2 regions of the Peribacillus sp. NPDC097224 genome follow, and region 1 is predicted to be linked to the other one. Evidence: a T-box and tRNA genes for the amino acid it is inferred to sense, from the RefSeq annotation. Region 1 holds a T-box; the other holds one or more tRNA genes.
The links. The T-box of region 1 lies ahead of glyQ (glycine--tRNA ligase subunit alpha). A T-box ahead of a tRNA ligase gene usually reads a tRNA of that ligase, here a tRNA-Gly.

Region 1 (16,480 bases):
GGTGTTCCGCAGCATATCATCAAGTGAAGAAACGGAAAAACCAGCAGAAGAAAACACCAATTTAACCACTTCTCCCAAGATTCAGGAACCCGAACCCGCTGTGAATAGCGATAAGCCAAAAATCGAATTAAACGTAGAACCGGCTGCCGAGGCTCTCCCCAAAAAGACAAGGAATCGATCATCCGGACCTAAACTTTATATTTAAACCATTATAAAATTGCGCCCGTGGCATCATTCATGAAATACGATATTTTGTAAAATCATCTATGGTCTTATATAATAGAAGGGAATACGCGTAAGTTTCTTGCCTTTGAAGGAGGACACATAGATGAAAGTAAATAAAATCTCCCCGCGGGGCTATTGCTATGGAGTAGTTGATGCCATGGTTATTGCCAGGAATGCGGCTTTAGATAAAACCTTGCCACGCCCTATTTACATTTTAGGAATGATCGTTCATAACAAGCACGTTACCGATGCTTTTGAAGAAGAGGGGATCATAACGCTAGATGGCAGTAACCGAAATGAAATCATCAATCAGGTGGAAACGGGAACTGTCATCTTTACCGCTCACGGCGTTTCCCCTGAGATTCGGAAGATTGCGAAGGAAAAAGGCCTTGTCACCCTTGATGCTACTTGTCCTGACGTTACCGCTACACATGACTTGATCAGGGAAAAAGAATCGGAAGGGTATCAAATCATCTATATCGGCAAAAAAGGACATCCTGAGCCAGAGGGAGCAGTTGGTGTAGCCCCTGATGTCGTTCACCTCGTGCAAAATGCTGAAGATGTCGAAGCCTTATCATTGAATAGTGAAAAGATCATTGTGACCAATCAAACGACAATGAGTCAATGGGATGTCCTGGACATCATGGAGAAGGTGAAGGAAAAGTTCCCCCATTCTGAGGTCCATAAAGAAATCTGTTTAGCCACACAGGTCCGTCAAGAGGCCGTAGCCCAACAAGCTGGAGAAGCGGATGTCCTTATCGTCGTTGGTGACCCAAAAAGCAATAACTCCAATCGGCTTGCACAAGTATCCGAAGAAATTGCAGGAACCACGGCTTATCGTATAGCCGATATTTCCGAGCTGAACCTCGAATGGTTAAAAGATGCCAAAACGGTGGCTGTCACTTCGGGAGCTTCCACGCCTACTCCTATAACGAAAGAGGTCATTAGATTCCTTGAACAATATGAACCTACTGACGAATCGACATGGGATACGGAAAAGAAAACACCCTTGCATAAAATCTTACCTAAAATCAAAGTAAAGAAAGCCTGAAAAAAAGGCAGCCACAAATGGTAGTGGCTGCCTTTTTCTGTCCTTTTATATAAATGTAAAAGGATCTGTATTGAGCTCAGAAGGTATGAATTCTACATCCAAATTTTTATTGACGCACATCTCATTCAAGATTCGAGCTACACCTTTTTTCATCACTTTCTCAACATTATGGCCCGGATCCACGATATTCAATCCAATCATCATGGCGTCGTGAGCCGTATGATAATACATATCACCCGTTACATACACATCGGCACCTTTAAACTTAGCGGTCGTGAAGTATTTATTTCCATCACCGCCAAGAACGGCAACTTTTTTTATGGTACTGTTCAGGTCTCCAACTACACGGACATTCTCCACTTCGAGAGTCTCTTTAACATGCTCGGCAAATTGTCCAAGGGACATTTCTTCTACAAGAACCCCGATTTTGCCTAGCCCCAAGGATTCGCCTTTGTTTTCCAACTTATAAATATCATAAGCCACTTCTTCATATGGATGGGCTTTGATCATCGCAGAAAGTATTTTTTTTTCAATGGGTTCGGGGAATATGGTTTCAATTCGTACTTCTGAAACCCTTTCAATCTTGCCTCGTTTACCAATCGACGGTTCACTGCCTTCCCCGGGTAAAAACCTGCCTGTACCCTCAACTGTAAACGAACAGTAGCTGTAATTCCCTAGCGAACCGGCTCCTGCCTTACCCAAGGCATCCCTTACCTTTTGTTCGTCCTCTTTTGGTACATACACCACTAATTTTCTTAGAGGGATTTCATGGGTAGGGACAAGGACCTCTGTATTTTGTAATTGCAATGCATCAGCAAGTAAATCATTTACACCGCCCTTGGCTACGTCCAAGTTAGTATGTGCGGCATAAACGGCAATATCATGCTTGATCAATTTCTCGATGATTCGGCCACTAGCCTTAGCTGTATCTATTTTCTTCAACGGCCGATAAATCAAGGGATGATGGGCAATGATCAGTTCGACACCTTTTTCTATCGCTTCATCCACCACTTCTTCCAGGACATCAAGTGCAATCATCACTTTTGAAACGGGCTTATTCAATTCCCCGACATGTAGTCCAATTGGATCCCCCTCCATTGCGTATCGTTTCGGAGAGAACTGTTCGAACATTTCAATAATCTGCATACCATTAGCTGTTTTCATCGTTTAAGCACCTCCTCAATGAATGAAATTTGCACTTCCATTTCCTTGCGCTTCGTTTCTAAGCCACTTCGGCCACTCGCATCCAATTGCTCAATGATTCTTTCGAAGTGCGCCTTCTCATGTTGCCATTTCTTTATGAAAGTATCACTGAATTTCTTTAACAGGAATGGCCCGAACATAAGCCCAACTTGCTTATTTTCATGATAGGGCTGAAGAGGGTCCCCTTTTTTCGCAATCAAGATTTCATAGATCTTTCCATCTTCCTCCAGAATATCTTCATCGATTAATTCCCAACCGTTATCAATTAGCCAATTACGAACGTTTAGGGCTCCTACATTGGGCTGAAGAATGAGTCTCTCCACCTTCCCCAACTTTTTTTTCCCATTTTCCAATATACTAGCGATTAATGTACCGCCCATTCCTGCGATAGTAACACATGTAGCTTCATCCGGTTTTAATACCTCAAGCCCATCGCCTTTACGGACTTCTATGAGGTCCTCTAATCCCGTTCCCTTCACTTGTTTAAGGGCAGACTGATAGGGACCTTCCACAACTTCACCCGCTATCGCACGGTCACAGAGCCCATTGGATACAGCATAGCAAGGCAGGTAAGCATGATCGGAACCGATATCGGCCAGAATGCTCCCTTTCGGTATATGTAACGCGACATTTTCTAATCTCTTTGATAATTTCTCGTGATTCATTATACTATCAACTCTCTTATTTCAAATTCATATTTATATCATTTCATTTCCCATTCGATTATAACAAGTTCCAAGGAAAAATTACAGAACGAGGACAACATGGGGGGATCCATCAGGGAAAAGGAGGAGGATACCGAAGATAAAAGAAAAGCTGATTCAAAAACGAATGTACGTTTTGAATCAGCTTCCTGCTTATTTTAATCCGTGAATATACTTTGCCATGGCATCGAGATTCGATTCGTCAACTAAACCAGCAGGCATAGCTCCTCGTCCATTAGCGATGACTTCTTTGACTTCATCTTCGGATAAACGGTCGGCAACACCCTTAAGGGCAGGTCCGACTCCACCTTGATAGGCATCACCATGACATGAAATGCAATTCTGTTTATAAATGTCTTCAGGTGAGGATGAGGCACTTTCCGTTTCCTCTGTTTTTTCTCCGCCTTCTTTTTCTTTAGCAAGATCTTTGGCATCTCCTAAACCTTTGAATGAAAGTAAAAACATAAGTCCAATACCAAAAACCATGATAATAATAAAAGGCATAACTGGATTGCGATTCATAGTATTTCCTCCTCTATGTAGAACCTAAACTTACCATATTTAATATTATATACAAATTACTATATATTATTTTACTTGAAAAGAGTTTCAAGTAAAACCCCAAAAATAGAAGATATTATATTTTTTCTCAAATTTGTCAAAAATTTATGTATATTTACGAACAATTTTGACTTTTCTTGGATTATTTCCATAATACCCCTATTCATGATAAAACAAACAAGCATCTGTTTTTAATTATATCAATAAAAAGTAAGCTATTACAACTAATCCCAAAATTCCAGATATCGAAAAATAGAGCAGCTTATATTTTTGGCCAATCCATAACCATAACCCACAGTTGAAAAATAAGCCTATATACAGGATACTCCTCTTTCCAGCAGCGATTAGCTCGGTTACTTGCACTGTTTCCACTAACACTAACAATAACAATCCTATTAAAGATAATAGTAAAAGGAGTTTCGTGTTCTTGAAGCGTCGAAGAAAGAAAAGAAAAGCAAGGATGGAGAAAGTTGTCACGACTATTTGCATTGTGTTGGATATTTCAGTAAAATAATTCAAAAATATATTAATTAAAAAAAGAGCACCCATTGCAATCCCATTAATCCATTCTTTTTTACGGCTTTTGCTTTTCTGAGGGATAACAGGTTGTGCCTCCCCCTGGCTATATAAGGCTAGTAAGTAATTACAATATTGTTCTGGGAGCATGCGACTTTGCTTCCAAGAGTTAATTTCTTGAATGATGATTTTCTTTCTTGTTTCATCCATGAATACACTTCCTCATGCGTACTGTGCTTTTTTATTTTTCGGTTAATCCTGCCTGTCGGATTTGGTGTTGATTTCCTTTAAAGGATTATTCTCCACACCAATGGCTGAAAAAAAGAGCCACTCCCGAACGCTGGGCATTCAAAGAGGGCTCTGTAAAGGGCGTTATTCTATTCTAGGAAATCTTTCAAGCGTTTACTGCGGCTTGGATGTCTAAGCTTTCGTAGTGCCTTAGCTTCGATTTGACGGATACGCTCGCGGGTTACGCCAAACACCTTACCTACCTCTTCAAGAGTGCGTGTACGACCATCATCAAGTCCGAAGCGAAGTCTCAAGACATTCTCTTCACGATCAGTCAGTGTATCTAACACATCTTCAAGTTGTTCTTTCAACAATTCGTATGCAGCATGTTCAGATGGAGAAGTCGCATCTTGGTCTTCAATGAAATCACCTAAGTGTGAATCATCTTCTTCACCAATTGGGGTTTCCAATGAAACAGGCTCCTGAGCAATCTTCAAGATTTCACGAACCTTTTCCGGAGTTAAATCCATATCCTCTGCAATTTCCTCTGGAGATGGTTCACGTCCAAGATCTTGAAGAAGCTGTCTTTGTACCCTGATTAATTTATTGATGGTTTCAACCATATGCACCGGTATCCTGATCGTTCTTGCTTGGTCAGCAATCGCACGAGTGATGGCCTGACGAATCCACCAAGTTGCATAGGTACTGAACTTGTACCCTTTGCGGTAATCGAATTTCTCTACCGCTTTGATAAGACCCATATTTCCTTCTTGAATCAAGTCAAGGAAAAGCATACCGCGTCCCACGTAACGTTTGGCTATGCTGACTACCAGACGTAGATTGGCTTCGGCTAGACGGCGTTTTGCCTCTTCGTCCCCTTCCTCGATTCGCATCGCTAAAGAGATTTCCTCTTCTGCAGATAAAAGGTCGACCCGACCGATCTCTTTCAAGTACATCCGGACAGGATCATTAATCTTAACACCAGGAGGAACACTTAAGTCATTTAAGTCAAACTCTTCTTCTTTAGCAAGTTTTTTGGAATCTGGATCATCTTCATCCTCTTCTTCCTCACCATCCGTGAGAATCTCGATTCCATTTTCAGCTAGCACCTCATAGAACTCATCCATTTGATCGGAATCTAATTCGAAACCGCCAATTTTTTCGGCAATTTTTTCTAAGGTCAAAGAGCCTCTTTTCTTACCTAGCTCTATTAATTTTTCTTTAACCTGCTCAAGGCTAAATTCATTATCAACTTGTTTGGAACGTGCTGGTTTTTCAGCCATTAGTTCCCCTCCTTCCAGGTCTTACACCTAAACAACTACAACATTTTGCGCAACTTAATGATTTCCATTGCAATTCTGGCGGCAGCTTTAGGATCGCTGCGTCTCACTGCATCTTTTTCTTCAGCCTGTTTTTCCTTTATCTTTAACATCTTTTCATATTTCAACACTTGATTTATACAATCAGTCAGTTCTTTATCGGAAACTTCCTCATTAACTGACATCATTTCTATTTCCGAAACGATCCTTCTCAAGTTTGGATCCGGCAAATAAGTAAGGAAAAAGCTTGGATCAGGCTCGTGTCCATCTTCATAGAAAGCATATAAATAGGTGATGATGGCCTGATGTTCATCTACATGAAAGAGTGTTTGTCCAAGCAACTGTTGAATCTTATAAGTCATTTCCCTGCTTTTCAGCATATGGGCCATCAACTTAATTTCAGCATTGTGATGAGCAGGTTTTAATTTATGCTCATACTGAAGGGTCATTTTCTTTTGAGTAGCAGGTTGTGGCAGTGTACCCTTTTTACGTTCCGCAAAAAATACCTGTCGTTGCTGCTGTTCAAGCGCATCCAACGAAAGTGTAAACTCGGAGGATAGCTGCCTAAGATAATGATCCCGCTCCACTGCACTTGGCAAACGAGAAATTTCTTTAAGGACTTCTTCGATATATTGAATTCGATCTCCTTCATTATTTACATTTTTCCCTCGACGTAAATAATGCATCTTGAATGCCATGTAGGTTAAACTGGCCCCTATTACCTCAGAAACAAAGCTTTTCTCACCAAATTCCTTTATGTAGTCATCGGGGTCCATATTATCAGGCATAAGTGCTACCTTAACGGTAAAATCCGTTTCCTGTAGCATGTTAACTGCGCGGTTAGCTGCATTCAAACCAGCCGAATCCGAATCATAACAGATTAAAACCTGGTCCGTATTTCTTTTTAAAAGCTGAATGTGCTGATCGGTTAGAGCGGTCCCCATCGTAGCAACCGAATTCTCCACTCCGGCACGGACTGCGGAAATACAGTCGGCAAAACCTTCGAAAATTACAACTTGTTCCTTCTTGCGAATGTGCGGTCTTGCTTGATGGAAATTATATAAAGTTTTACTTTTATTAAAGATTGGTGTCTCGGGGCTATTCAAGTATTTGGGCTCATCGTCCCCCATTGCTCTACCCGAAAACGCAATCGTATTCCCTTGATGATCCATAATTGGAAACATGACTCTATTTCTAAAACGGTCAAAGTATGACTCATCTTTTTCCCTGTAAATAATCAACCCAGCCTGTTCCATAAATTCTGGCGGGAAACCCCTTTTTAAAAGAAACTTGGAAACAAAATCCCAAGAATCCAGTGAGTAACCAATTTGGAACTTTTCAATGGTTTCTTCGGTAAATCCTCTATTAAGGAGATACTCCAAAGCGTCTTGGCCTTCCTTGGTATTTACAAGAAGATGATGGTAAAACTTTCGAAGCAAGTCATGGGCTTCAAGCATCTGTTGAGAACCAGCCGGCATATTAGACCGTTGGGAGTCCTTATTTATTTCAACGTCCAAAGGTATATTCCCTTTTTCAGCCAGGACCTTTGCAGATTCCACAAAATTATACCCTTCGATATCCATTAAGAAAGTGAAAATATTCCCACCTGCACCACAGCCAAAACAATGGAAAATCTGTTTTTCCGTGGAAACAGAAAATGATGGTGAGTTTTCACCATGGAAAGGACAAAGCCCGAAATAATTCCGTCCTTGCTTCTTCAGCTGGACATATTCTCCAATCAAGTCGACGATGTCCACTGCTTCTCGGATCTGATTTATCTTTTCATCTTCTATACGACCATTTGTCATTTTTTCACCTTGCGATTTTGGTGATAGTTTTTTAATTCGATATTGAATCCTGATTCCCTGCAAAATTCGACAAAATTTTCAAAAGTTTATTTGTAAAACATATTTTGTCATCCTTTGTAAAGGCTTTCGGTCCTTTCGTATGCTTCCCCTGCCTGCGAAGTTTCGCTGACTGGTAGCGCATATCGAGAAGCATGAAAATATTTTCATTTGTATATTCTTTTCCCCTCGGAGATAGAACATAAACGCTTTTAGGAAGCAGGGTACCAGCTAATCCAATATCAGCAGTAATAACAATATCACCCTTTTTTACAGAATTCACTATATAAAGATCTGCTGCTTCTTTATCTGCATCGACGTATACCCATTTGCCTTCAGGGTTGTTCATCATATTTTTATATGATGCAACAAAACAGACATCGACATCGCATTGTCTTGCACAATGAAGAATCTCATCTTTCACCGGACATGCATCGGCGTCAACATGTATTATTGGTTTATTTATCATACCTTTTAATTCTACATCATTCTGCATAATCCTTTTTTCTCCCCTAAACTTTATCGAGATATAATGAAACTTCCAAACACTTATCCTGAAGTCATTCGCAAGAATCTACAAACGGTATCCTCTAAACAAGTGTTACACCCTATTTTGCCTCATCAATTATACTGAATGTGTCGAATTTTTTTATGATAAAAAACTTGACTTCTTATAATCCTTAGTTTATTCCTTAATAACCAAGTCTAAACCTCAAGATTACTTTTTTCTCACAATTTTTTATTATAATCTATTTTTTAAAAAGATGCTACCAATTAGATTCTGAATTTCAAACATCTAAAAAGTGGGTTGTGAATTGTTTAACAAAAGAGGAATTATGTAAGCGTCATCCATGTTTTACATTTAAAACCCAATAAACCTTGAGCATGAAAATGTGAGCCGACACTAAAAGTGTCCAGCTCACATTTTGATTAATCTCAATTTTAAGAATAAGAGAAATCTACCGATTTTTATTTTGAAGAATATTCATAATTAAGTTGGCCGTTTCTTCGACAGCTTTATTCGTAACATCAATGATTGGGCAGTCGAGCCTTGAAATAATTTTATCAAAGTATGTCAACTCTTCTTTGATTCGTTCCACATTCGCATATATAGCATGATCATTGAGTCCAAGTGACTTCAATCGCTCTTTCCGAATATGATTTAACTTTTCAGGACTTATTTTCAACCCAATGCATTTTTCAGGCGGGACCAGGAATAGTTCTTCTGGCGGCTCTACCTCTGGTACTAAAGGAACATTGGCCACTTTATAGCGTTTATGAGCTAAATATTGGGACAAAGGTGTTTTGGACGTGCGAGAAACACCAACCAACACGATATCCGCACGTAAAATCCCACGTGGATCCCGTCCATCGTCGTATTTTACAGCAAATTCAATGGCTTCCACACGTTTGAAATAATCATCGTCAAGTTTTCTTACGAGCCCCGGCTCATTAAGAGGTCCTTTAGATGTTCTTTCCTGAAGGATATCCATGAGCGGTCCTAAAATGTCATAAGCAGACAGGTTTTCTTTTTCCACCTGTGCTTTCATGTAGTCTCTAATAGCAGGCTTCACAAGAGTGTAGGCGATGATTGCCCCATCTAATTTGGCCAGTGAAATTACTTCATCCACGTTATGTTCATCTTCAATATACGGAATTCGTTTAATAGTAAAAGCGGAACTAGAAAACTGACTAGCCGCAGCTTTAGTAACTAACTCCGCTGTTTCCCCAACTGAATCCGATACAACATATATAATAGAACCGTTCATATTCTCCGTCATTCCTTTGCAAGCCCCCCTAATAGCCTTCATCAGCTAAAGCTACGAATGCTTTTGTTATATTGGTTTTCGTCACTCTTCCAATTACCTCATAGCCTTTTTCTGTTTCTTTGACGACAGGTAATGAATCAATTTGTTTCTCAATCAATTTTTTGGCAACATCGATCAATAAATCTTCTTTAGTACACATTGTAATGTTAGGCATCCTTGTCATGATGATATTGACCGGGATGGAATTCAGTTCTTGTTTTCCAATACTTGCACGTAGCAAGTCTTTCCTGGACAGTACCCCTACGAGTAATGCATGCTTATCCACTACGAACATAGTGCCGACATCTTCTAAAAACATCATAACAATCGCATCGTAAACAGATATACCCTCATCCACAACGACAGGGATCGATTGATGGTCACGAACATACAGATGGTTCAGACTATCCGTCAATAGCTGTGTACCCGAGCGACCTGTATAGAAATACCCGACACGTGGACGTGCATCTAGAAAACCGGCCATCGTTAAGATAGCCAAATCCGGACGAAGCGTCGCCCTCGTTAAGCTTAACCTATCTGCAATATGCTCTCCAGTAATCGGTCCATTCTCTTTAACAATTTGTAAAATCTGTTCCTGACGTTTATTCAATTGAATTGTAATCACCACCCTACTGCTTTTCGCAGAGTAAAGTAACAAAGGATCTTCATATAACGATTATATACTATATCATTTGATAAAAGCAGTTTTCATCTCTATTAGTTGTAATAATCGGAAACCCTTCATAAAAAGGGTCCCGATCATTTCATTGGATTAAGAAAGGATTATTTTGTTCACAGCCCCAAAGCTGGAAACTAAATCACTAATTTCTTTCATAAGGGATAAACGATTATTACGTACGGCTTCATCTTCCGCCATGACCATTGTATGCTCGAAATAAGCCTCGATTTCGCTTTGAAGCGATATTAGCTGTTCGAAATGCTCCATCTCATCATTCGTTTCGGCATAGGCTGAAGCAACCGTTCCAAATTTCTCATACAACGCTTTTTCTTCTCCATTTTCAAAAGCACCCGGGTTCACTGTCACCTTATTATCGCATTTCCCAGCGATATTCATGACACGGCTTAACGCCTCAAGACTTTCTTTAAAGCCAGCTTCCTCTTTCTTCGCTTCTAATACCTGGGAGCGTTCAACAACAGAATGGATATAACCAATTTCATTAGCCAAAACAGCATCGATTAAATCATAACGAATGTGTAGTTCCTGAAGCAAATGCTTCACACGGGCTTTAAAGAATGTATGCATATCCGCTTTTACATCATCCATATCACGTTTCAAGAGGCCTTTTGCTTCAAGTCCTTTAAGACCCAAAGTGATAAGTTCCTCCAGTGTGATATCCCACTTTTTCTCCGCTAGAATTTGAACGACCCCACTTGCTTGTCTTCTTAAAGCATATGGATCTTGAGAACCGGTAGGGATCACTCCGATGGCGAAGAATGATGCCAGTGTATCAATTTTTTCCGCTACGCTCACAAGTGCCCCGATTAAGGATGGAGGTACATCGTCATCTGCATGTCGTGGCATATAATGTTCATTGATCGCTGTCGCCACTTCTTTCGCTTCACCTTTTAGAAGGGCATACTTTTCACCCATGTACCCTTGTAATTCAGGGAACTCATAAACCATATGACTCACTAAATCAAACTTGGCTATTTTTGCAGCACGTAGCGCCAATTCTTTATCCACTTTCAGTTTCAAGGCATCCACCAATGCTCCGGTTACCTCTGTTACACGTTCAGTTTTCTCGGCTAGAGTACCGATTTCTTCATGGTAAACGATGCTATCCAGCTTTTTCAAAGCATCAGCAATCTCTTTTTTCTGATCTTCTTTGTAGAAGAAAGCTGCATCCGATAAACGGGCACGCAATACTTTTTCGTTCCCTTTCGATACCATATCCAGGTGACGGTCATCCCCATTTCGAACAGTCACGAAGAAAGGAAGCAACTTTCCATCTTGATCTTTTACAGGGAAATACCGTTGATGTTCCTTCATCGATGTAATCAGCACCTGAGAAGGCAATTCAAGGAATTCTTCTTCAAAACGGCCAAATAACACCGTTGGATATTCAACCAAGTTATTTACCTCTTCCAGAAGATTTTCATCGACCGGGATGATCCAGCCATTCTCCTGTTCCAGGTTTTTGATTTGATCTAAGATCACGGTACGGCGTTTGTCTGGATTGACCATGACAAATTGTTCGTTAAGTGACTTTTCATACTGGTCAGGAGTTTCAATAACTGTACTTTCACCTAAAAAGCGATGACCTTTCGTTTCTCGGCCTGTTTCTACTTCAGCTATGGTAAAAGGTATTACTTCTTTACCGAACAAAGCAATTAACCATTTAATCGGACGGACGAAGCGAAGGTCCTGGTTGGCCCAACGCATATTTTTCGGGAAGGTCATGCCAGTTATGATTTCTTGTAGCTCCGCCAATAACTGAGCTGTCGGTTGCCCCTTGATGAATTTATTCACATGGACATATTCCACACCTTTAAGTTCTTTGAAATAAATATCCTCAGCCGTCATGCCTTGTCCTCTTACAAAACCTAACGCTGCTTTAGACCAGTTGCCTTCGGCGTCCAAAGCGATCTTCTTAGCCGGTCCTTTTGCTTCTTCTTCAATGTCCTTTTGTGATTCCGCAACATCTTTTACCAATATCGCCAAACGTCTTGGTGTTGAAAATGCTTCGACTTTACCAAATTCAATCGCTTTTTGTGTCAACCACTTTTGTACTTTGTCGGATAACTGTTTCATAGAAGCTGTAACAAATCGAGCCGGTAGCTCCTCCAACCCAATTTCCAATAACAAATCACGCTTGCTCATTTGTTTTCTCCCCTTTCACTTTCAGGATCGGGAAGCCTAATTTTTCCCGCTCTTCATAAAAAGTTTTGGCAACCTTACGCGCTAAATTACGACAACGGGCAATATAACCCGTTCTTTCCGTTACTGAAATGGCACCTCTGGCATCCAGCAGATTGAACGTATGAGAACACTTCAATACATAGTCATAAGCCGGATGTACAAGACCTTCCTCCATTTGACGATGCGCTTCCTTTTCATACATCGTGAAAAGTTCGAACAGCATATCAAGGTTGGATGTCTCGAATGTATATTTTGAATGCTCGTATTCCGGTTGGCCAAAGATGTCACGAACAGTAAATCCATCCGTCCATTCAAGTTCAAAGACATTTTCTTTGTCTTGGATGTATGAAGCCAAACGTTCAATTCCGTATGTAATTTCGACGGAGACTGGTTTACACTCTAGTCCACCAACTTGTTGGAAATAGGTGAATTGGGTAATTTCCATACCATCCAACCATACTTCCCATCCAAGACCCGCACAGCCAAGGGATGGATTTTCCCAGTTATCCTCAACAAAGCGAATGTCGTGCTCCAGTGGATTGATGCCTAGCTTCCGTAATGACTCCAAATAAAGTTCTTGAATATTATCCGGAGAAGGCTTCATGATCACTTGAAATTGATGATGTTGATAAAGACGGTTAGGATTCTCTCCATACCGGCCATCTGCAGGACGTCTTGAAGGCTCCACGTAAGCAACACTCCAAGGTTCTGGCCCAATTGCTCTAAGGAAGGTATAAGGACTCATCGTCCCGGCACCTTTTTCGACATCATAAGCATTCATTAAGATACAGCCTTGCTCAGACCAATGCTTTTGCAAAGTTAAAATCATATTTTGAATATTCATCGTACACCTCCAGGTTATTTAAAGCGGCTTACTAAATTCAGATTCAGGGGCGGGAAGTATCTTTTGCCTAGGATTCCTCAAGGCAAACAAAAAACTCCCGTCCCTATGCGAAATGCATAGGGACGAGAGTTTACCCGCGGTTCCACCCTAATTGCCGTTATGAAACGGCCTCTTTTCAAACCTAATCATGCTCCGGAACGCCCTTCCCTGTGTCTTCATATCCCGGCTTGCACCATCCCGGGTTCGCTTTTATGAATTAAAACAGGTACTCTCTTCCTTCGACGCATTCTTCTTATTTTGATGATTAAAATTTTATACAAACATAACCGGAATGTCAATAGTTCGAACCTAAAACATATCTTTCATCGAATCAATCTGTTTGAGAAACTTTTTGGACTTCAGATGTAACCCTGAATATTCCTCATAATAGGCATCAATGATTTTTGACAATTCCCTTTTAGTTTCCGGTTTAACAGATATGTTTCCAAGTCTGGACAAATCAAAATAATAAAAGATCCTCAGGAGTTTCACCGCAGAAGGAGAAATTTTATAATGATAAGGGTCCTTGTCCAAACAACGGTGACAAATAAACCCGGCTTCCCTTAGGGAGAAAGCAAATTCCCCTTCAGTCTCCCCACAAACGGCACATTGGTTCAAGACCGGGTTGATTCCATTTACAGGAAGCATTTTCATTTCAAAAATGAATTTCAAAACCTCAGCGTCGTATTCTTCATTTATGTAATGTAAAGTTTGTGAAAGCAATTCAAACAGATAGGGATTTGGTTTTTTATCGTCCACGCTCTTATCGAGCAATTCGACGATATAGGAAGCGTAGGCAGTGGCGAAAAGATCCTCCCTGATAAAACGAAGCGAGTCAACCATTTCCCCCTGCTGAAGGCTTCCAAGGCCACTAGATGTCGAAACAAGGAAATACCCGGAGCAAAAAAGCTGGGTCACGGCGGCAAGCCTGCTATTTGGCTTGCTCGCACCTCTTGCCATGACCCCTATTTTCCCTAGCTCCCGGGTATAAATCGTTATAATTTTATTGTTTTCTCCATATGCCGTCCTTCTAATGACAATGCCTTCACATTTCTGAAGCATAAAAGACACCACCCATACTTGCCAAGCTAATCCTTAAGAAACAGGAAAATCAATATCAGCTAGCTCTTCATTCGATACTAATGGTCTTTCCTGCCTTTCGACTTCTATCTCCTTATAAAGCAAATAGGTGTCCACATTACCTGTCTCACTAAATAACTCCCAGGTAAAATCCAACATATAAAGCCCACCCTTCATTATGACTAGCAATATCAGATGAATATCCGTCCTTATGATTAGCTTGACCGTTTTTCACACTTTCATGAAGCGTAAAATTTGTTAATTAATATTCTTTCTCATCAAATCCAAAATCACGTAGCTGACTAGCTTTATTACGCCAATCTTTCTGGACCTTGACCCATAGCTCAAGGAAAACCTTAGAGCCCAATAGGTTCTCAATGTCTACTCTCGCGCGACTACCGACTTCTTTCAGCATTTTCCCTTGCTTACCGATGACAATTCCTTTTTGGGAATCTCTCTCGACAATGATGGTCGCCATAACATTGATCGTGTCACTGTTATCCATTTTTTTGATTGAGTCAATCACAACTGCCACGGAATGTGGAATCTCTTCACGAGTCAAGTGCAGAACCTTTTCGCGGACCAATTCAGAAATGATGAAACGCTCCGGATGATCCGTTACTTGATCGGCTGGGTAAAACTGTGGCCCTTCAGGAAGATGTTCCTTGATTTGGGCAAGCAATGTATCGACATTATTACCTTCAAGAGCTGAAATAGGCACCACCGCTGCAAAAGGATACAGTTTTTGGTACTTTTCAATGATGGGCAGAAGGTCATCAGGATGCATCGTATCAATTTTATTGACTACAAGGAAAACGGGTGTATTAACCGATTGTAGCTTTTCAATGATGAACTCATCTCCACGACCGTAGCCTTCTTCAGCATTAATCATGAATAGAATCAGGTCGACCTCTTTCAAGGTATTCGTCGCAACCTTCATCATAAAGTCCCCAAGCTTATGCTTAGGTTTATGAATGCCCGGTGTATCAATGAAGATCATTTGTGAATCATTTTGTGTAAGTACACCTTGAACTTTATTTCTTGTCGTTTGAGGCTTGTCGCTCATGATTGCGATTTTTTGACCAATTACACGGTTCAAAAACGTGCTCTTGCCGACATTAGGACGGCCGATGATGGATATAAATCCTGATTTATATCCTTTTACCTGTGTATCGCTAACTAATTTATTCATTTAAATCCTCCGGTGAAAAAGCTCCTGGAAGCAATTCCTGTACTGTTAATTCTTTAGTATCACCATTCAAGTTGGTTAAAACAACCATCATATCCGGTTCACATAGTTCTGAAATGACTTGTCTGCAAGCTCCGCAAGGGGATACCGGTCGGTCCGTGTCCGCTACTACCGCAAGTTTGCTAAATTTCTTGTCATTATGTGCATAGGCACTGAATAATGCCGTTCTTTCCGCGCAGTTACACATGCTGTAAGCTGCATTTTCAATATTACAGCCATGATATACCTTACCATCGGCAGTCAATAAAGCAGCTCCCACTTTAAACTTTGAATAAGGGACATAAGCCTTTTCCCTAGCTTTTTTAGCTTCTTCAATCAATTCATTCGTATTCATTATACAATTCCCCCTCTACATTGGATGAATAAAAGAACCTACATACCCAACTTTGGCAAAAAAATAATCAATCCAACTATTATAGAAAATATAGCATATATGAATACAGCCCCGGCTGCAATATCTTTTGCCTGCTTGGCAAGAGGATGGATTTGGTCTGTCACTAAATCAACAACCCGTTCAATGGCCGAATTCACTAGTTCTAATGCAATCGTACCAGCAATTGCCGTCAAAATAAACAACCATTCCATTCCGTTCAATGAATAATACCAACCAAAGAACACAACGGCTGCCATCACCACGAAATGGATCTGTATGTTCCGCTCGGTCCGTACCGCTTCCAAAATCCCTTGACAAGCAAATGAAAAGCTTTTTACGAGTGGATACCTTGGCTTACCCTTCTCTCGAGAGCCCATATTCCCCCAATATCTCCTTTTGTCTAGAAAACATCACTTTTTCATCTTCTTCAGTCATATGGTCATAGCCTAGCAAATGAAGAAAACCATGTAGGGCTAAAAAGCCAAGTTCGCGGTCAAAAGAGTGTCCATACTCCTCGGCCTGCTCTTTTGTGCGTTCAATTGAAATGATGATATC
Region 2 (16,480 bases), on a different contig from region 1:
AAGCGGTTGGCGAGGAGGAAAGGAACCCCGAAATCCACAAAGTATAAAAGGGTAGCCAAGGTGAAGAAGACTAATCCGATCAATAATGTATTCTTCCGGCCAATGGCGTTGATGAAGCGACCGATCAAAAGCCGTCCAATCAATGAACCGATGATGAAAATTCCGGTAATGAGTCCTGCCTGGCTCGTGGTGGCACCATATTCTTCTACGGCATAGACCCCGATCGTGACCATTAATAAATAAAAGATTAACGTAATGAAAAAGTTGACGGAAGAAACGATGATAAAATCTTTCGTCCATAATTTTGGTTTAGCAGCTTGTTGCAATTTTTTGTCTCCTCACTTTATAAGTTTATTTCTTATGCTTTCCATGACGCGTATAGCTTCTTGCTGCTCAGCCTCCGAAACGCCTATCAGGATGTCCTGTTCGAATCGGTCAATCGTTACACGCACTTCCAGATAAACGGTTCTCCCCAGCTCAGTAAGATGCATGATTTTTTCACGCTTATCCTTACCAGGAATCTGTTCAACGTACCCGAGTTCTTCTAATCGGTTAATCGTCCTTGTGACGGTCGGTTTTTCCACACCTTGATAATTGGATAACTCTACAAGCGTCGAAGGTCCGTCATTAAATAGGCGATATAAGATCGTCCATTGGGCCCTATATAGATGGTGTTTACCAAGCTGTATATTGAGGTTGTTTTCAAAGGGTCTATATAACAACATTAGTTGATGGAAGAATTTACGATATGTCTCGATTTTTATTGCCTCCTCACCGATAATAGTTACCCTTGGTAACTATAGTAGTGTACCAGATATGGTAATGGTCTGTATAGTGCTATTTTTCTTGTTTTGTGGATTGGGAAATTCATTTGATGCAAAATAAGAAAGTTTAGGATTTACAAATAGGGCTACATATAGAATAGTATTGGAAAAAGTAAGCAGAAACTTTGACCGTTAATCTGCATCAATGCTACGCTAACTTTTCTATAGTATGTAATAAAAATCAAGGAGGAACATGCATGACACAATCAACGCAACAAACGATCACACTGGCAAACCGTCCAAAAGGGATGCCTTCCAAAGAAGATTTCAAATTTGTGGAGAGTGAAGTTCCCTCACCGAAAGAAAATCAGATTTTAGTACGGACGCTTTATTTATCCGTTGATCCTTATATGCGTGGAAGAATGCAAGATACTAAATCCTATATTGCCCCATTTGAGTTGAATAAAGTCATTACTGGTGGCGTCGTGGCTGAAGTGGTGGAATCCAAATCGTCCAGCTTCAAGCAAGGCGATGTCGTTGTGGGAAATATCGACTGGGCGGAATATACGGTCGTGAATGAAAAGCAAGTCAGGGTGATTGATCCTAAAGTGGCACCAATCACGACTCATTTAGGCATACTGGGCATGACGGGATTGACTGCATACTTTGGGTTACTGGATATCGGTAAACCGCAAGAAGGCGAAACGGTCGTCGTTTCCGGAGCGGCTGGAGCCGTCGGTTCTGTCGTTGGACAGATCGCAAAAATCAAAGGTGCCAAGGTAGTGGGGATTGCCGGTTCGGATGAGAAAATAGAGTATTTAACAAAAGAACTGGGCTTTGACGGAGCTGTTAATTATAAGAAGGAAAGTTTTGAAACGGATTTGAAGAATGCAGTCCCTGATGGAGTCGATGTGTATTACGATAATGTTGGCGGCCAAGTAACGGATGCCGTTTTCAAACTGTTAAATATGAATGCGCGTATCCCATTATGTGGTGCAATCTCTTCTTATAACGCAGAAGGTAAAGATTTTGGGCCACGCCTGCAATCGGCCATGATCAAAACAAGCGCACTTATGAAAGGCTTCACGGTCGGGAATTATGCAGATCGTTTCCAAGAAGGAGCTTCAGATTTGGGGCAGTGGCTGCAACAAGGTAAACTGAAGTACGAAGAAACTATTGTGGAAGGGTTCGAAAACACCCCTGAGGCATTCTTGGACTTATTTAAAGGAAAGAACCTAGGGAAGCAGCTTGTCAAAGTTGCCGATCCGGAATACGCAGTTCTTTAAGTTTTTATACTGGGCATAGTGGAGGGAGACCTTTACTATGCTTTTTTTATGGTCCATGAAAGGGAACGCGTTAACTATTTTATAGGGAATGCACGAAATATGTGTAAAAATGCCATATTTCGTTATAAAATGTATATACAGACAGAAAGGGTGATGGATGATGTCAAATGTTGCGAAATTTCGAGATTTTTTAATGCGCGAAAAAATCCATATGAATGAGTTCAAAGAGGAACATATCACCTTTTTCAGAGTGGAACAGAAGTTGAAGGATGGATGGAAGGTCCTGTTAGTCTTTTCATTTAATCAAGATGAAAAAGTGGCGGATTTATTTTGTTTTAATGTAACGGAGCTAAAGAATCCCGATAAGAAGGCAGCCGTGCATACGTTATTGAATGAATATAATGCTCAATTCCGATTTTCAAAGTTATATGAGGAAAATGGGACGATTTCGATTCGCTATTCGTATTCCCTTGATGGTGAATTTTTACCGGACTTGGCATTCCGAAAGCTGATCATGTTGCTTGAAACAGCGGAACAAGTTTATCCAAGGCTTATGGAAGTGATCTGGTCATAATGTTTGGAAGAATCCTTTTGCCGGGAACTTTTTAACATCTTTATTGGGTAGAAACATATACTAATTCTATCTCCAGGAATTATTATTATTTTTTTTGAAAAGACTATTGCACTTTTGTGAAATTAGCTATATAATTATTTTTGTTGTTAGTAATTCGACAAAATTCTACAAGGATATGCGGGTGTAGTTTAGTGGTAAAACCTCAGCCTTCCAAGCTGATGATGAGGGTTCGATTCCCTTCACCCGCTCCAACTATACATACTCATAACGCAGGGTTTCGTTACCTGGAGAACGAAGCTTTGCGTTTTTTATTTCAAACAACAAGAGGGTATGAAAAAATTTCATTTAACGGTTGCATATTTTTCTATTAAGCTATATAATTATTTTATTAGTTGATTCGACAAAATTCTACAAGGATATGCGGGTGTAGTTTAGTGGTAAAACCTCAGCCTTCCAAGCTGATGATGAGGGTTCGATTCCCTTCACCCGCTCCAATCATACATACTCATAACGCAGGGTTTCGTTACTTGGAGAACGAAGCTTTGCGTTTTTTATATTTTCGAACAGAAATCCTACTGATTACAGCAGGATTTCTTTTTATTTTATAAATTTGTAAGTATCTGTTCTCTTGCCTATAATTCAGGTAAGCGAAAATGGAGGAATGAGGTTGTACATGGATAAGAAGCTGAATGTGAAATCATTTTTTTCCTTGTTAAGATCGGAAAAACTGCCAATGGGAATGGTGTTATTTGTCGTAGTGTTAAGTTTGGTGGAAACGGTGGCGAGTCTCGTCGTCCCGTTGGTTACGAAGAATCTGGTCGATATGATATCTGGAAGCGGGATCGAGCGAACAACGATATTCCTTTTGCTAGGGGCTTTTATTGTCCAGACCGTTGCGGGAGGTTTTTCCTTCTACTTTCTGAGCTATATCGGTGAAAATGTTGTAGCTGGAATCCGTCGGAAATTATGGGATCATATTTTACAATTGCCCGTATCGTTTTTTGATTCCCGCCAGTCCGGTGAAACGCTTAGCCGGATCACTCAGGATACGAATACGATTAAGACGATCATCACGAATCATTTCGTGACATTCATTTCAGGGATCATATCGATCATCGGGTCGATCATCATCTTATTCCTGTTGGACTGGCGGATGACGGTCATCATGCTCAGCATCGTACCACTATCCATGCTGATCCTGATTCCGCTTGGGCGGAAGATGTATAAAGTCTCTAAGCAGACGCAGGATGAAATGGCCACCTTCAGCGGAAATCTAGGGAGGGTCCTAGGCGAGGTCCGTTTAGTGAAGTCGCATAATGGCGAAGAGTTGGAACGTGAAAAAGGCAATCGTGGCGTTAGGGAGCTCTTTCGTTTTGGATTGAAGGAGGCTAGGATCCAAGCCATCATTTCCCCCTTCATGACGACAATCATGATGGTGATTCTCGTGATCCTTATTGGATATGGGGGAGTTCGGGTGGCTTCTGGTGCACTGACAGCGGGGACACTTGTTGCCATCATTATTTATATGATCCAAATCATCGTGCCCTTTAGTCAGATGGCCTCATTTTTTACGGCATTTCAAAAGGCGATGGGAGCGACGGAACGAATCCAGGGCGTCCTTTCGATACCTGGTGAAACCTATGAAGGGAAGCATGACACATTGGTCACAGCTGATTTGACGTTTAAGGATGTATCATTTTCCTATCAAGCGTCTAAGCCCATTTTGAATGATTTATCGTTTACGGTTCCTGCCAATAAGACGGTCGCCCTGGTGGGACCAAGCGGTGGTGGGAAGACGACGATATTTTCGTTGATTGAACGTTTTTATGAACCCACGAATGGGATGGTCTCGTTGGGAACGGTGCCAATTAAGGATATTGAACTTTCCATATGGCGGTCGCAAATTGGGTATGTGTCACAGGAAAGTCCAATCATGACGGGGACGATAAAAGAAAATATAGCATACGGGCTAGGCCGTCAAGTTGAAATGGATGAAATCATCGACGCAGCAAAGATGGCAAATGCCAACCAGTTTATCGAAAGGCTTCCGGATGGCTTTGATACGGAGGTAGGGGAAAGAGGCGTGAAGTTATCGGGTGGTCAACGGCAGCGGATTGCCATTGCCCGGGCTGTGTTGCGCAATCCGAAAATCCTGCTATTGGACGAAGCGACATCCAATCTCGATAGTGAATCGGAACTTCTTGTTCAGCATGCCATCAAGAACCTGATGGCAGGCAGGACGACCCTGATCATTGCCCATCGGCTGTCGACGGTCATTGATGCGGATCGATTACTGGTTGTGGAAGAAGGGCGGATTACTGGGGCGGGGACACATGAAGAATTGCTTGCAAGTCATGGCTTGTATCGAAAGCTAGCCACGCAGCAATTGCAACTGCAGAATTGAGCACTTCAGGGGAGTAGCCTCCGAATCTGTTAAAAAATACACAAAAAAAACATGAGCCATTATCTCGATATGACTCATGTTTTTGCATTATCCTTCTAGGACGGAAAAAGATCCTTCTCCGCCGTGAATCTCGAGGAACATATCCATCAATGACTTTGTGAGCTGTTCGGCTTCTTTGATGGGTGTCTTTGCTTGTAAATAGATGATCTGGATGGCATGTTTGGTGTCTTCGGTGACCTTCGTCCGTTCCGAATCGACGTAGGGACTCCCGAATGCGCCGTCATCATCAGCTGAAACGATCATGTTTTCCATCGAGTTCACCCGCCCATTCAATCCAGGATATTGGTCCGGACTTCCACCAATTTTAATGGAGAGATCACCTGATAATGCATCTGCATCATAGATGCCAATCGGGACCTCGTATAAAAGCGAGAAGAAGTTATTCAAGTCGATGGCTGAATGGATAGGGGATAAGTAATTCTGCTTTTTGACTCGGCGGTATAGGGCCTCGACGGAAGGGCGATAGCGTGAAGGGTTCGTCCCGGTCATTTTGAAAATCTCCCGCCATTCTTTGATACCCGGAAAATCCGTGAGTTCCTTTTCTTCAAGATCAAAAAATAAAGCTTCTTGAAATAATTGAAGTCTCCCTTTTACCATTTGCGGCGAGGGGCCGACTTCGATGTTTTCGTATGTAATGAAACCAATCTTGAAATCGGGAACTTTGCTTGCGAGATTAGAGGAAATCTTAATTTCCAAGTGATACACCTCCAAAAATGATTGAAATTAGTTTATCATAGATACCAATGGTTTGATATGTTACAAGCATCATTGGGTAGAATGAAGAGAACGAAGGTGATAGAAATGGATATGCATGCACTCAAGCAAGAAATGATTTTATATAGTAAGGAAATAGGCATCGATAAAATCGGTTTTACGTCAGCCACGACGTTCACGGAGTTGAAAAGCAGGCTGATCCGACAGCAGGAGCTGGATTATCAGTCCGGCTTCGAAGAAAAGGATATCGAAAAAAGGGTCAGGCCCGAATTGATCTTCGATAAACCGCAATCGATCATATCAATTGCGCTTGCCTACCCTTCGAAATTGAAGGATGCCCCTCAAAGCAAGAAAGGAGAGCGCCGCGGGATTTTTTGCCGGGCCTCCTGGGGAACGGATTACCATACCGTGCTCCGTAATAAACTGCAGCTACTTGAAGATTTTATAAAAGGGAAAGTCCCTGGAGCCATGGCGAAATCAATGGTGGATACGGGCGAACTTTCGGACCGGGCCGTTGCAGAGCGGGCAGGAATCGGATGGAGCGCCAAAAACAGCATGATCATCACTCCGGAATTTGGTTCGTATGTGTATTTGGGTGACATGATTACCAACTTGCCGTTCGAGCCGGATCAGCCGATGGAGGATCAGTGCGGCACATGCAATAAGTGTGTGGATGTATGCCCAACAGGTGCCCTTGTGCAAGGTGGACAGTTGAATGCCAAACGCTGTATTGCATTTTTGACGCAGACGAAAGATTTCCTTCCAGATGAATTCAGGACGAAAATAGGCAACCGGTTATATGGATGTGATACGTGTCAGACTGTCTGTCCAAAAAATAAAGGGATGGATTTTCATTTTCATGAAGAGATGGAGCCGGATCCCGAGCTTGCCAAACCGCTGCTAAAGCCATTGCTCACCATCTCCAATCGTGATTTTAAAGAGACATACGGACATGTATCTGGATCATGGCGTGGCAAAAAGCCGATTCAGCGGAATGCCATCTTGGCATTGGCTCACTTTAAGGATGAAACCGCTATGCCCGAACTGATCCAAATCATGCAAGAAGACCCGCGCCCCGTTTTGCGTGGCACGGCTGCCTGGGCGATCGGGAAAATCGGTCGGGAACGGTCGACCTCCATTTTGGAAGAAGCCAGGTTGAAGGAAAAAGACGAAGAAGTGCTCGTGGAAATTGAAAAAGGATTACAGTTCACTTACCATAATGAATAAAAAGGAAGGCCCCGAATGCAACCATTCGGGGCCTTTCCATTTTTAGCAGTTTGACCGATAAATAGTGTGATTTGACCGATAAAAGTGGCAAAACGACCGATAAAAAGCCGAATTGACTGATAAAACCACCCCATCGACCGATAATTGCTCCTCAGTTGAACAATGGACCGAATGAAGTTGTGTTTTTAACCAAGCCCTCCTTCATACACATTAGAAGAGGTGCTATGAAGGAGGGCTTGATTTTGAGGGAACAGTTGAAACGGCTTTTACAGGAAAGGGTTGAACTTTACACTTCCAATGAGCATGTACGGGGAGAGGGTAAGATCTATCTGAAAAAGGAAGCACTGAAGAAGCATGATACGGAAATTGTCCGTGTGAATGCTGCTGGAAAGGTTGACTCGGAACGGCAGGAAGGGGATTTGAAAATCCTGACCTATCAAGTGCATCTGCAGTATTTAATGAAGCAGGAGGATGGCTTCTATATAGAAGAGGAGATGGAAGAGAGGGAGGCGCGGTTTCGGGATGAATACTTAATAGAAGAACGGGAGCTTGAACCTGATTTAGAACCTGACGAGGACCCGGAAAATTGGGAAGTGGGTTTGGATCGGCTTTCTTATAAGTATGACCGGATGAAGGCGGTTCAGTATGCGGAGCGATGGTGGAATGAGTTCAATCCACAGTATTATAAATTCACGGATGACTGCACCAACTTTATTTCCCAGTGCTTGCATGCCGGGAACATCCCGATGTGGGGCGAGCCGAACAAGAATAAAGGGTGGTGGATCAGAGGAAAGAATTGGAGCTATACCTGGACGACAGCTCATTCTTTGTATCATCTGCTTAAGGGAGGGAAAGGGATCAGGACAAAAGAAGTGGAGACGGCACAGGAATTGAACCTGGGTGACATCCTGTGCATTGACTTTGAAGGTGACGGGCGGTTCGATCATAACTTGATTGTGACGGCAAAGGACCAAAAAGGCATGCCGCTTGTGAATGCCCATACGATGAATAGTCGCCATCGATATTGGACGTATGAGGATTCGACTCGATATACACCGAACATCGTCTATAAATTTTTCGTGATATTAGATGGAGTGTGATTGTTTTTAGTCTGTTTGTTTAATGCTATAATTAGTTGAAGTTTAAACTAGAGGTGAAAATGAAGTGGCAATACATGTAGTTTTATATCAACCACAGATTCCAGCAAATACAGGAAATATCGCAAGAACATGCGCAGGAACGGATTCACACCTGCACCTTATCCGTCCGCTTGGTTTTTCAACGGATGATAAACAGCTTAAACGGGCTGGGCTCGATTATTGGGAACATGTGAAGATTCATTATTATGATTCATTGGAAGAGTTTTTTGAGAAGAATGCCGGCGGTGCATTTTATTACTTAACCAAATTTGGTGAACAGCCGCATACAACCTTCGATTACAGTGATCAAGAAAGTGAAATTTATTTTATTTTCGGACGCGAAACGACAGGACTGCCAAAAGAGTTGATCAAAGAGAATATGGACAGATGTCTCCGTATTCCAATGACGGATAAAATTCGGTCACTGAACCTTTCCAATACGGCCGCCATCTTGATTTATGAGGCGTTAAGACAACAGGATTACCGTGACTTGGAATTAAAAAGAGAATATTAAGGAGTTATTCGTCAGCGGGGTGGGGATGCTTTGCTGACGAATGCTTATACATAATTAGGGGGGAAAGCAATGAATAACATCATCGAGAAAATTCTGGACCACCGTTCCGTCCGTTCTTTTGAGGACAAGCTATTGTCTGCGAAACAAATTTCCACGATTGTTGAGTGTGCACAGGCTGCATCAACTTCAAGCTATATCCAGGCCTATTCGATCATCGGGGTGACCGACCCGGAAAAGAAAGCCAAGCTTGCTGAATTGGCTGGACCTCAATCATATGTAGAGAATAGTGGACATTTATTCGTGTTTTGTGCCGATTTACATCGTATGGACATAGTAGCCGAGATGGAAAACGAAGATCTTACTGCACCAATTGAAAGTACGGAAAAATTCATGGTGGCCTGCATCGATGCCGCACTCGCTGCTCAAAATGCGGCGCTTGCTGCTGAATCAATGGACCTCGGCATTTGCTATATTGGTGGTATTCGTAATGACCTTCAACAAGTTTCGGAAATCCTGGACATCCCACATCGTGTCGTTCCTCTATTCGGCCTTGTTGTCGGGTATCCTAAAAAACGTTCAGACAAGAAGCCAAGACTTCCTCAAGCCAATGTATATCATGAAAATGGCTATCAAACGGATAAACAGACCTTCATCGGTCAGCTAGAAGTATACAATGATACGATTTCCGACTATTATGAGCAACGGACCAAAGGAAAACGGAAAGAAACCTGGACGCAACAAATGGCTGACATGGCCGGCAAGAAAAGCCGGATGTATATGAAGGACTTTGTGGAAAAACAAGGATTGAAAAAACAATAATTATAGGTGGATGATTCTCTACTTCATGTTCGAGCATCCATTTAAAAGGATTACATCCCATTAATTATATAGAGCTTAAAAATAAGAGCCTGACACTAAGTGTTGGGCTCTTATTTCTTGTATAAATTAAAATAATGCAGATATTCTTTTTCTGATAGGATGTAAAAAAAATTTCCGATGAATTATTTCGAAGGTTCAAGGAGGCATGTCATAAATCAAGTAAAAGGAGATTATCCGCTTTTTAACAAAGTAAATATTAACAAAGGCAATAGTGAGAAAACTTCACAGCCTAATTAAGTATATAATAAACATTTGTACTGATAACTTCATAATAAGAAAGGAAGTAACAATTTGCAGGTATTAGGTGGTATTTTATTTTTTTGTAGCTTCATATCTATCTTTGTATTTATCATTTTAGGTATAGTAGCACTACTCAAAAAGAACGGAAAGGCAAAATCACGTTTTATTGGAGTGGGTGGTTCATTTATTGTAGCCATCATTTCATTTATTATTATAGGAGCAAGCGGGGAATCTGAAGAAACCACAACAGATAAAGAGAAGCCAGCTCAAGAACAGAAAACAGAAAAGGCAGAAACACCTGAAGAGAAAGCAGAGAGAGAGGCCAAGGAGAAGGCCATTGTTGAGGAGAAAGCGAAACAGGCTGCTGAAGAAAAAGCTAAGGATGAAGCAGAGGCTAAGAAGAAGGCTGAAGCTGAGAAGAAAGCTAAAGAAGAAGCTGAAAAGAAAGCTAAAGAAGAAGCGGCTGCTAAAAAAGCAAATGCAAAACCTATTGAATATAATAGGTTGAAGAAAAATCCAGATAAAATGATTGGTGAGTATACGAAATATACTGGTGAGGTTATTCAGATCCAGGAAGAAGAGGACTTTACGGCCATCCGTTTAGCTGTTACAAAAACATCATATGGATATGATCCTAATGACATTATAATGGTCATGTATGCAGGTACGACCGATTATATAGAAGATGATGTTATTACTGTGTACGGAACTATTTCTGGCGAATACAGCTACACTTCCCAAGCCGGTTGGGAAATCTCTATTCCAAGCATGCTTGCTGAAGAGTTTGAAAAGTAAAAGGAAAGTCACTCTTAGTGGAGGCACTTATTTGGTGTCTCTTTTTTATATGCTTTTCTTCCAAAAAAAAGGGGCTTCCCCCACAAGTCATTTTCATGACTTGTGGGATAGCTCCCTTTTTCGTATGCTCTTATTTATTTTTCACACCTGGTTTGTCGGCATATCCACCAGTGAAGATGGCAGCTAAAAACGCAATTGTTACGGCAATGACAATAACTGTTCCCATGATGTAACCTCCCTTTACCCATATTGTCCCACTTAAGTATAGGCTTAGTATACCCCAATTTTTAGTAGATGTGCACGTAAATTTTCTTGCCTCGTGATTTGTCACCAAATATTCAAGACTTTAAAGGAAAACCTTGGATTGGGCAGCCGGACAAGATGAACCTCTTTGGAAAGTCTGACATGTTTGTCAAACTCGGCGCATAGATTTAAGTATTCTCTGAAAGTGATAGGGGGAGGTTCCTAGATGGATATTTTAAAGAAAATCGAAAAATTTAGAGAAGATGAACAGAAGCTGAAGTGGGAAGGCACCTTCGCAGAATACTTAGAGATACTGAAAGAAAAGCCATTAGTTGCACAATCTGCTCATTCGCGTGTATACAACATGATCAGAGATGCTGGGATAGAGGAAGTAGATGGAACGAAGAAGTACAACTTTTTCAGTGGTCAGCTGTTTGGACTTGAGGATTCATTGGAGAGGCTCATCGAGGAGTATTTTCATCCCGCCGCTAAGCGGTTGGATGTCCGAAAGAGGATTTTGCTTTTGATGGGACCGGTATCAGGCGGGAAGTCTACATTGGTTTCACTCCTTAAGAGGGGGCTTGAAAGTTATTCGTTAAATGACTCAGGGGCGATCTATGCGATAAAAGGATGTCCGATGCATGAAGATCCACTGCATCTCATTCCTCAAAACTTGCGGCAGGATTTCTTTGAGGAGTATGGCATCCGGATTGAGGGGAATCTGTCACCGCTGAATGTGATGAGATTGGAACAGGAATATGGCAGCCGGATTGAAGACGTGATGGTTGAGCGTATCTTCCTTTCAGAAGACAAACGTGTGGGGATTGGTACATTCAGTCCGTCCGACCCTAAATCACAGGATATTGCCGACTTGACCGGAAGCATCGACTTTTCGACGATCGCCGAATTTGGATCTGAATCAGATCCGCGAGCCTATCGCTTTGATGGTGAGCTCAATAAGGCAAATCGCGGAATGATGGAGTTCCAGGAAATGCTGAAATGTGATGAGAAGTTTTTATGGCATTTGCTCTCACTGACCCAGGAGGGGAATTTCAAAGCAGGAAGGTTCGCATTAATCAGTGCAGATGAACTGATCGTTGCCCATACGAATGAAACGGAGTACAAGGCATTCATATCCAACAAAAAAAATGAAGCCCTACATTCCCGGATTATCGTCATGCCGATCCCGTATAACTTAAAGGTGAGCGAAGAAGAGAAGATTTATGAAAAAATGATCCATGAAAGCGATGTTTCCGATGTCCACATTGCTCCGCATACCTTGCGGGTGGCAGCCATTTTCAGTATCATGACCCGTTTAAAGGATCCGAAAAAAGGTGATATCGATTTATTGAAAAAGATGAGACTGTACGATGGGGAAAATGTTGAAGGATTCAACTCCGCGGACATCAATGAGCTGAAGAAGGAATACCAAGATGAAGGCATGAGCGGGATAGATCCACGGTATGTCATTAACCGGATATCCTCCACTATCATTCGGAAGGAAAACCCGTCTATCAACGCACTTGACGTATTGATGTCGTTGAAGGCAGGCCTTGACCAGCATCCGTCGATAACGAACGAGCTAAGGGAACGATATTTGAACTTCATTTCGCTTGCACGTAAGGAATATGATTCGATTGCCAAAAATGAAGTGCAAAAAGCGTTTGTGTATTCCTATGAAGAGTCGGCGAAGATCCTTATGGACAATTACCTAGATAACGTCGAAGCATACTGCAATAAATCAAGACTGCGCGATCCACTGACTGGGGAGGAAATCAATCCAGACGAGAAATTGATGCGCTCGATTGAAGAACAAATCGGCATTTCTGAAAATGCCAAAAAAGCCTTCCGTGAAGAAATCCTGATCCGTATCTCGGCCTATGCAAGGAAAGGAAAACGATTTGATTATAATTCCCATGACCGCCTACGTGAAGCCATTCAGAAAAAGCTGTTTGCTGATTTGAAGGATGTTGTCAAAATCACGACTTCAACCAAGACACCGGATGAAAGACAACTGAAGAAAGTGAATGAAGTCATCAAGAGACTTATTGACGAACATGGGTATAACTCGACTTCCGCCAATGACTTACTTCGCTACGTAGGAAGCTTGTTAAACCGCTAAAAACAAGAACACCCCTGCCTTAAAAGGTGGGGGTATTTATTGAAAGAAAATATTGTAAATAATACCAATTCGTGATATCTTTTAGCTGAAGCAGTTATTCTCCGATGTTAATAATACAACCTATTAAAATCCTCTGAAATACTTCGCGCTTCGGATATTTTCACATGATCGTCCAACATGTACATGAAGAAACGTTGTCGTTGTCATGGATCAGTAAGGTTTTTTCTGTTTTGTAAGCGTAATCATAAAAAGGTTGATGGAGGGATTTCAAATGAGTGTAATCGCTGAATTGAATGAATTGGCTGGTAAAATCAACAGTAATCCGGAGCATATCCAAAACGAGGAAAATCGTGTGTATCAATTCAACATTGAAGAGATTGGACCGGTTCAGCTGTTGATTAATAATGGACAAGTTGAAGTGATCGAAGGTACGACAAATGATCCAGAAGTGACATTGAAATTATCAGAGAAGAATTTCTCCAAGTTATTAAAGGACGATTTAAATACAACGGTCGCTTTCATGACAGGTGGCCTAAAGGTAGATGGAAACATCGCTTTGGCATTGAAACTGCAGGAAATTGTAAAACGTTATAAATGAAAATACCGAACTCTGCCGTTCTTGGGAGAGTTCGGTATTTTTTGTGTTGTGGGTTCTTTTATTCAGTGACATTTAATCCGTATTGTTCGATGAGTGTGACGAGCTGGCTTGGTGATAATTTGTCTTCGCTGTATTCGATTTTGATTTCGCCGTCATCCACATCGATGATGGCACGCTCGACGCCTTCCGTACTCAATAGGATGGACTCTAGATTTAAAATCGGGCCCTCGGTTGTCGCTTCCCTCACATAGAGTGTAGTGGTTTCCATGCTCCATTCACCTCCTGGATTTTTTCCATATAGATTATCTATACCCTTTACCCGTTGGACATATGTACGGTTTGGAAATTGGAAATATAGGGTATCAATAAGGTAGAGGTGATATAAAATGAGTAAAGAAGAAGTGAAAAGAGAACATGTTCCAGAGAACAGTTCGATGGCGAAAGACTTAGACGAGATGAAAGAACTTGGGAAGCAAATGGAACGGCAGAGAACGAACGAAGAACTGAAGGAATGGGATAAACGACCAGGTACCGTCCAACATGAAGTCGAGGAAAAAAAAGAGTGAAAAGGCGTGCCATTGAAATCGTTCCATCCATGTAAAAAAGGGTATCCAAGGAAATCACAGGGATGCCCTTTTACTTGTGTCAATGCCTATTGAAAAACCGCATTGATCGAGATGGGAGACCGACATCCCCTGCTCCTACAACTCCTTCTTTTAAAGATTCCTACAAATCTTAAAAACCCCGTATTATTTTATTCCCATTGAAACAAACGACTCCGCTCGATTAAATCATCTCATTAACATTGGTCACTCACTGAGGATATTCCACGCAGTGAGTTTCTTGATGTTCAGGTTATCCTTCACTGTCGGCCTGGGCCAGCCGCAAAGCATGTCCAATTTCTTTTATCGCGTAGGAACCCGTCTTATTTTTTGGGCAAAACAACCATTAATGAATTTTTGTGTAAATTATCCTTCGCCGCTGCATAGGATAGAGTAATACTTTTATTTTTATCCGATTTTTCTCGAATTGTATATTTGAATAGCTAAACCTGTGTTGCTGTGGGCTTTCTCACACTAATTTATTATATGAAGGAATGATGAAAAGCGTGCAAACATTTTTAAGGGGGGAAGAGAATGTCAGAAGAGAATAATAAACAATACGTGATCTCAGAGGAAAACTGGTCCCTCCATCGGAAAGGCTATGATGATCAACAACGCCATCAGGAAAAGGTGCAAGAGGCTATCAAGAATAATCTGCCTGATTTGATTTCTGAAGAAAGCATCGTGATGTCCAATGGTAAGGATGTTATCAAAATCCCGATTCGCTCCTTGGATGAATATAAAATCCGCTATAACTATGATAAAAACAAACATGTCGGTCAAGGGGACGGGGATAGTAAAGTCGGGGATGTCATTGCAAGAGATGGATCGCCATCGAATGCCGGTTCCGGAAAAGGGCAAGGTGCTGGGGACAAGGCGGGCGAGGATTATTATGAAGCCGAAGTGTCGATGATGGAGTTGGAGGAAGCATTGTTTAGCCAATTGGAGCTGCCGAACCTTCAGAAAAAGGAACATGCGGAGCATACGCTTGAGCATATTGAATTCAATGATATCCGGAAAACCGGCTTGATGGGGAATATCGACAAAAAGAAAACGATGATATCGGCCTTCAAAAGGAATGCCTTAAGCGGCGATCCAGGCTTTCATCCCATTTATAAGGAAGACTTCAAATTCAAGACATGGAATGAGGTCGAAAAGCCGGATTCCAAAGCAGTCGTGCTGGCGATGATGGATACATCAGGAAGCATGGGTCTGTGGGAAAAATATATGGCAAGGAGCTTTTTCTTTTGGATGAACCGCTTTTTACGGACAAAATATGAAACCGTCGAGATAGAATTCATTGCCCATCACACTGAAGCGAAAGTTGTGCCTGAGGAGGATTTCTTTTCAAAAGGGGAAAGCGGTGGAACGATTTGTTCATCCGTCTACCGTAAAGCATTAGAACTTATCGATCATAAATATGACCCTGTGAAATTCAATATCTACCCGTTCCATTTTTCCGATGGTGACAACCTCACATCCGATAATGCCAGGTGCGTCAAGCTCGTGGAAGAACTCATGAAGGTCTCCAATATGTTCGGTTACGGCGAAGTCAACCAGTATAACCGCCATTCCACCCTCATGACTGCCTATAAGAACATTGACAATGAAAAATTCAGGCATTATATCCTTAAGCAAAAGGCCGATGTATTCCATGCGATGAAGAGCTTTTTCAAGGAAGAAGAAAGTAAGAAATACGCATAAAACAAAGAAAAAGAAGCCTGTGATGGCTTCTTTTTCTTTGTTGGCTTTAGGCCTCTACGAGAGAGGGTTCCAGTTTAGCTTTTGAAGAATCTTTCTTATGGGTGGTAAGTGTTACAACTAAACAAATGCCTAGGAATACAACAAACAAGCTGGAGATGACCCATAATGCCGTACCAAGGCTGGCTTGCATATTACCACCATAGTAAAGCAACGACCTCATTCCATCGACCATGTACCTTGTTGGAAGGAAGATGCTTGCGATACGGTGGAAATCCGGTAGGTTTGCGATAGGAACCGCCCCACCACTGCCGAAAATACCCATGATGTTGAGCGGGAACATTATAAGCATTCCCCATTTGCCGAAGAATAGGCTGATTACTTTAAACATGAGGAACATCGTCATACTGCTTAACAAGGTAAACCAGAATATTGGCCATATGCCAATGGAATGCACACTCCCGAAAAATCCGAACACCGCGAGTTGAAGCATGGCTGAAACCAGTAGTGTTACGATTAAACCGAAGAGCAATTCTGTAATGAGAATCTTTGTGTTGCTGATCGTGTGTCCCTTTGAGTTAAGAGTTTCACTGATTTTATTAATATAGCCATTTATCA

Region 2: it has a tRNA-Gly gene. The T-box ahead of glyQ (glycine--tRNA ligase subunit alpha) is inferred to sense a tRNA for this amino acid. The anticodon was not compared.

What each region holds. Positions count from the first base shown of each region.
Region 1 covers NZ_JBIWDK010000001.1:143,188-159,667, reverse strand. The annotation lists gene vrrA (VrrA/YqfQ family protein) at 1-205, shown strand, start outside; gene ACIQXR_RS00800 (4-hydroxy-3-methylbut-2-enyl diphosphate reductase) at 329-1,276, shown strand; gene ACIQXR_RS00795 (Nif3-like dinuclear metal center hexameric protein) at 1,322-2,440, opposite strand; gene ACIQXR_RS00790 (tRNA (adenine(22)-N(1))-methyltransferase) at 2,437-3,144, opposite strand; gene cccA (cytochrome c550) at 3,337-3,705, opposite strand; gene ACIQXR_RS00780 (hypothetical protein) at 3,940-4,470, opposite strand; gene rpoD (RNA polymerase sigma factor RpoD) at 4,638-5,771, opposite strand; gene dnaG (DNA primase) at 5,807-7,615, opposite strand; gene ACIQXR_RS00765 (YaiI/YqxD family protein) at 7,647-8,120, opposite strand; gene ACIQXR_RS00760 (pyruvate, water dikinase regulatory protein) at 8,611-9,432, opposite strand; gene ccpN (transcriptional regulator CcpN) at 9,449-10,087, opposite strand; gene glyS (glycine--tRNA ligase subunit beta) at 10,232-12,301, opposite strand; gene glyQ (glycine--tRNA ligase subunit alpha) at 12,288-13,184, opposite strand; T-box leader at 13,300-13,475, opposite strand; gene recO (DNA repair protein RecO) at 13,533-14,285, opposite strand; gene ACIQXR_RS00735 (YqzL family protein) at 14,319-14,462, opposite strand; gene era (GTPase Era) at 14,566-15,495, opposite strand; gene ACIQXR_RS00725 (cytidine deaminase) at 15,488-15,886, opposite strand; gene ACIQXR_RS00720 (diacylglycerol kinase family protein) at 15,925-16,302, opposite strand; gene ybeY (rRNA maturation RNase YbeY) at 16,280-16,480, opposite strand, start outside.
Region 2 covers NZ_JBIWDK010000003.1:38,446-54,925, forward strand. The annotation lists gene ACIQXR_RS06830 (MFS transporter) at 1-326, opposite strand, end outside; gene ACIQXR_RS06835 (MarR family winged helix-turn-helix transcriptional regulator) at 339-725, opposite strand; gene ACIQXR_RS06840 (NADP-dependent oxidoreductase) at 1,022-2,050, shown strand; gene ACIQXR_RS06845 (YbjN domain-containing protein) at 2,244-2,624, shown strand; tRNA gene ACIQXR_RS06850 (tRNA-Gly) at 2,802-2,875, shown strand; tRNA gene ACIQXR_RS06855 (tRNA-Gly) at 3,045-3,118, shown strand; gene ACIQXR_RS06860 (ABC transporter ATP-binding protein) at 3,298-5,028, shown strand; gene ACIQXR_RS06865 (B3/B4 domain-containing protein) at 5,116-5,784, opposite strand; gene queG (tRNA epoxyqueuosine(34) reductase QueG) at 5,890-7,029, shown strand; gene ACIQXR_RS06875 (amidase domain-containing protein) at 7,272-8,129, shown strand; gene trmL (tRNA (uridine(34)/cytosine(34)/5-carboxymethylaminomethyluridine(34)-2'-O)-methyltransferase TrmL) at 8,194-8,682, shown strand; gene nfsA (oxygen-insensitive NADPH nitroreductase) at 8,752-9,501, shown strand; gene ACIQXR_RS06890 (hypothetical protein) at 9,853-10,596, shown strand; gene ACIQXR_RS06895 (PrkA family serine protein kinase) at 11,066-12,961, shown strand; gene ACIQXR_RS06900 (SCP2 sterol-binding domain-containing protein) at 13,233-13,559, shown strand; gene ACIQXR_RS06905 (heavy-metal-associated domain-containing protein) at 13,618-13,827, opposite strand; gene ACIQXR_RS06910 (hypothetical protein) at 13,946-14,125, shown strand; gene yhbH (sporulation protein YhbH) at 14,696-15,865, shown strand; gene ACIQXR_RS06920 (ABC transporter permease) at 15,912-16,480, opposite strand, start outside.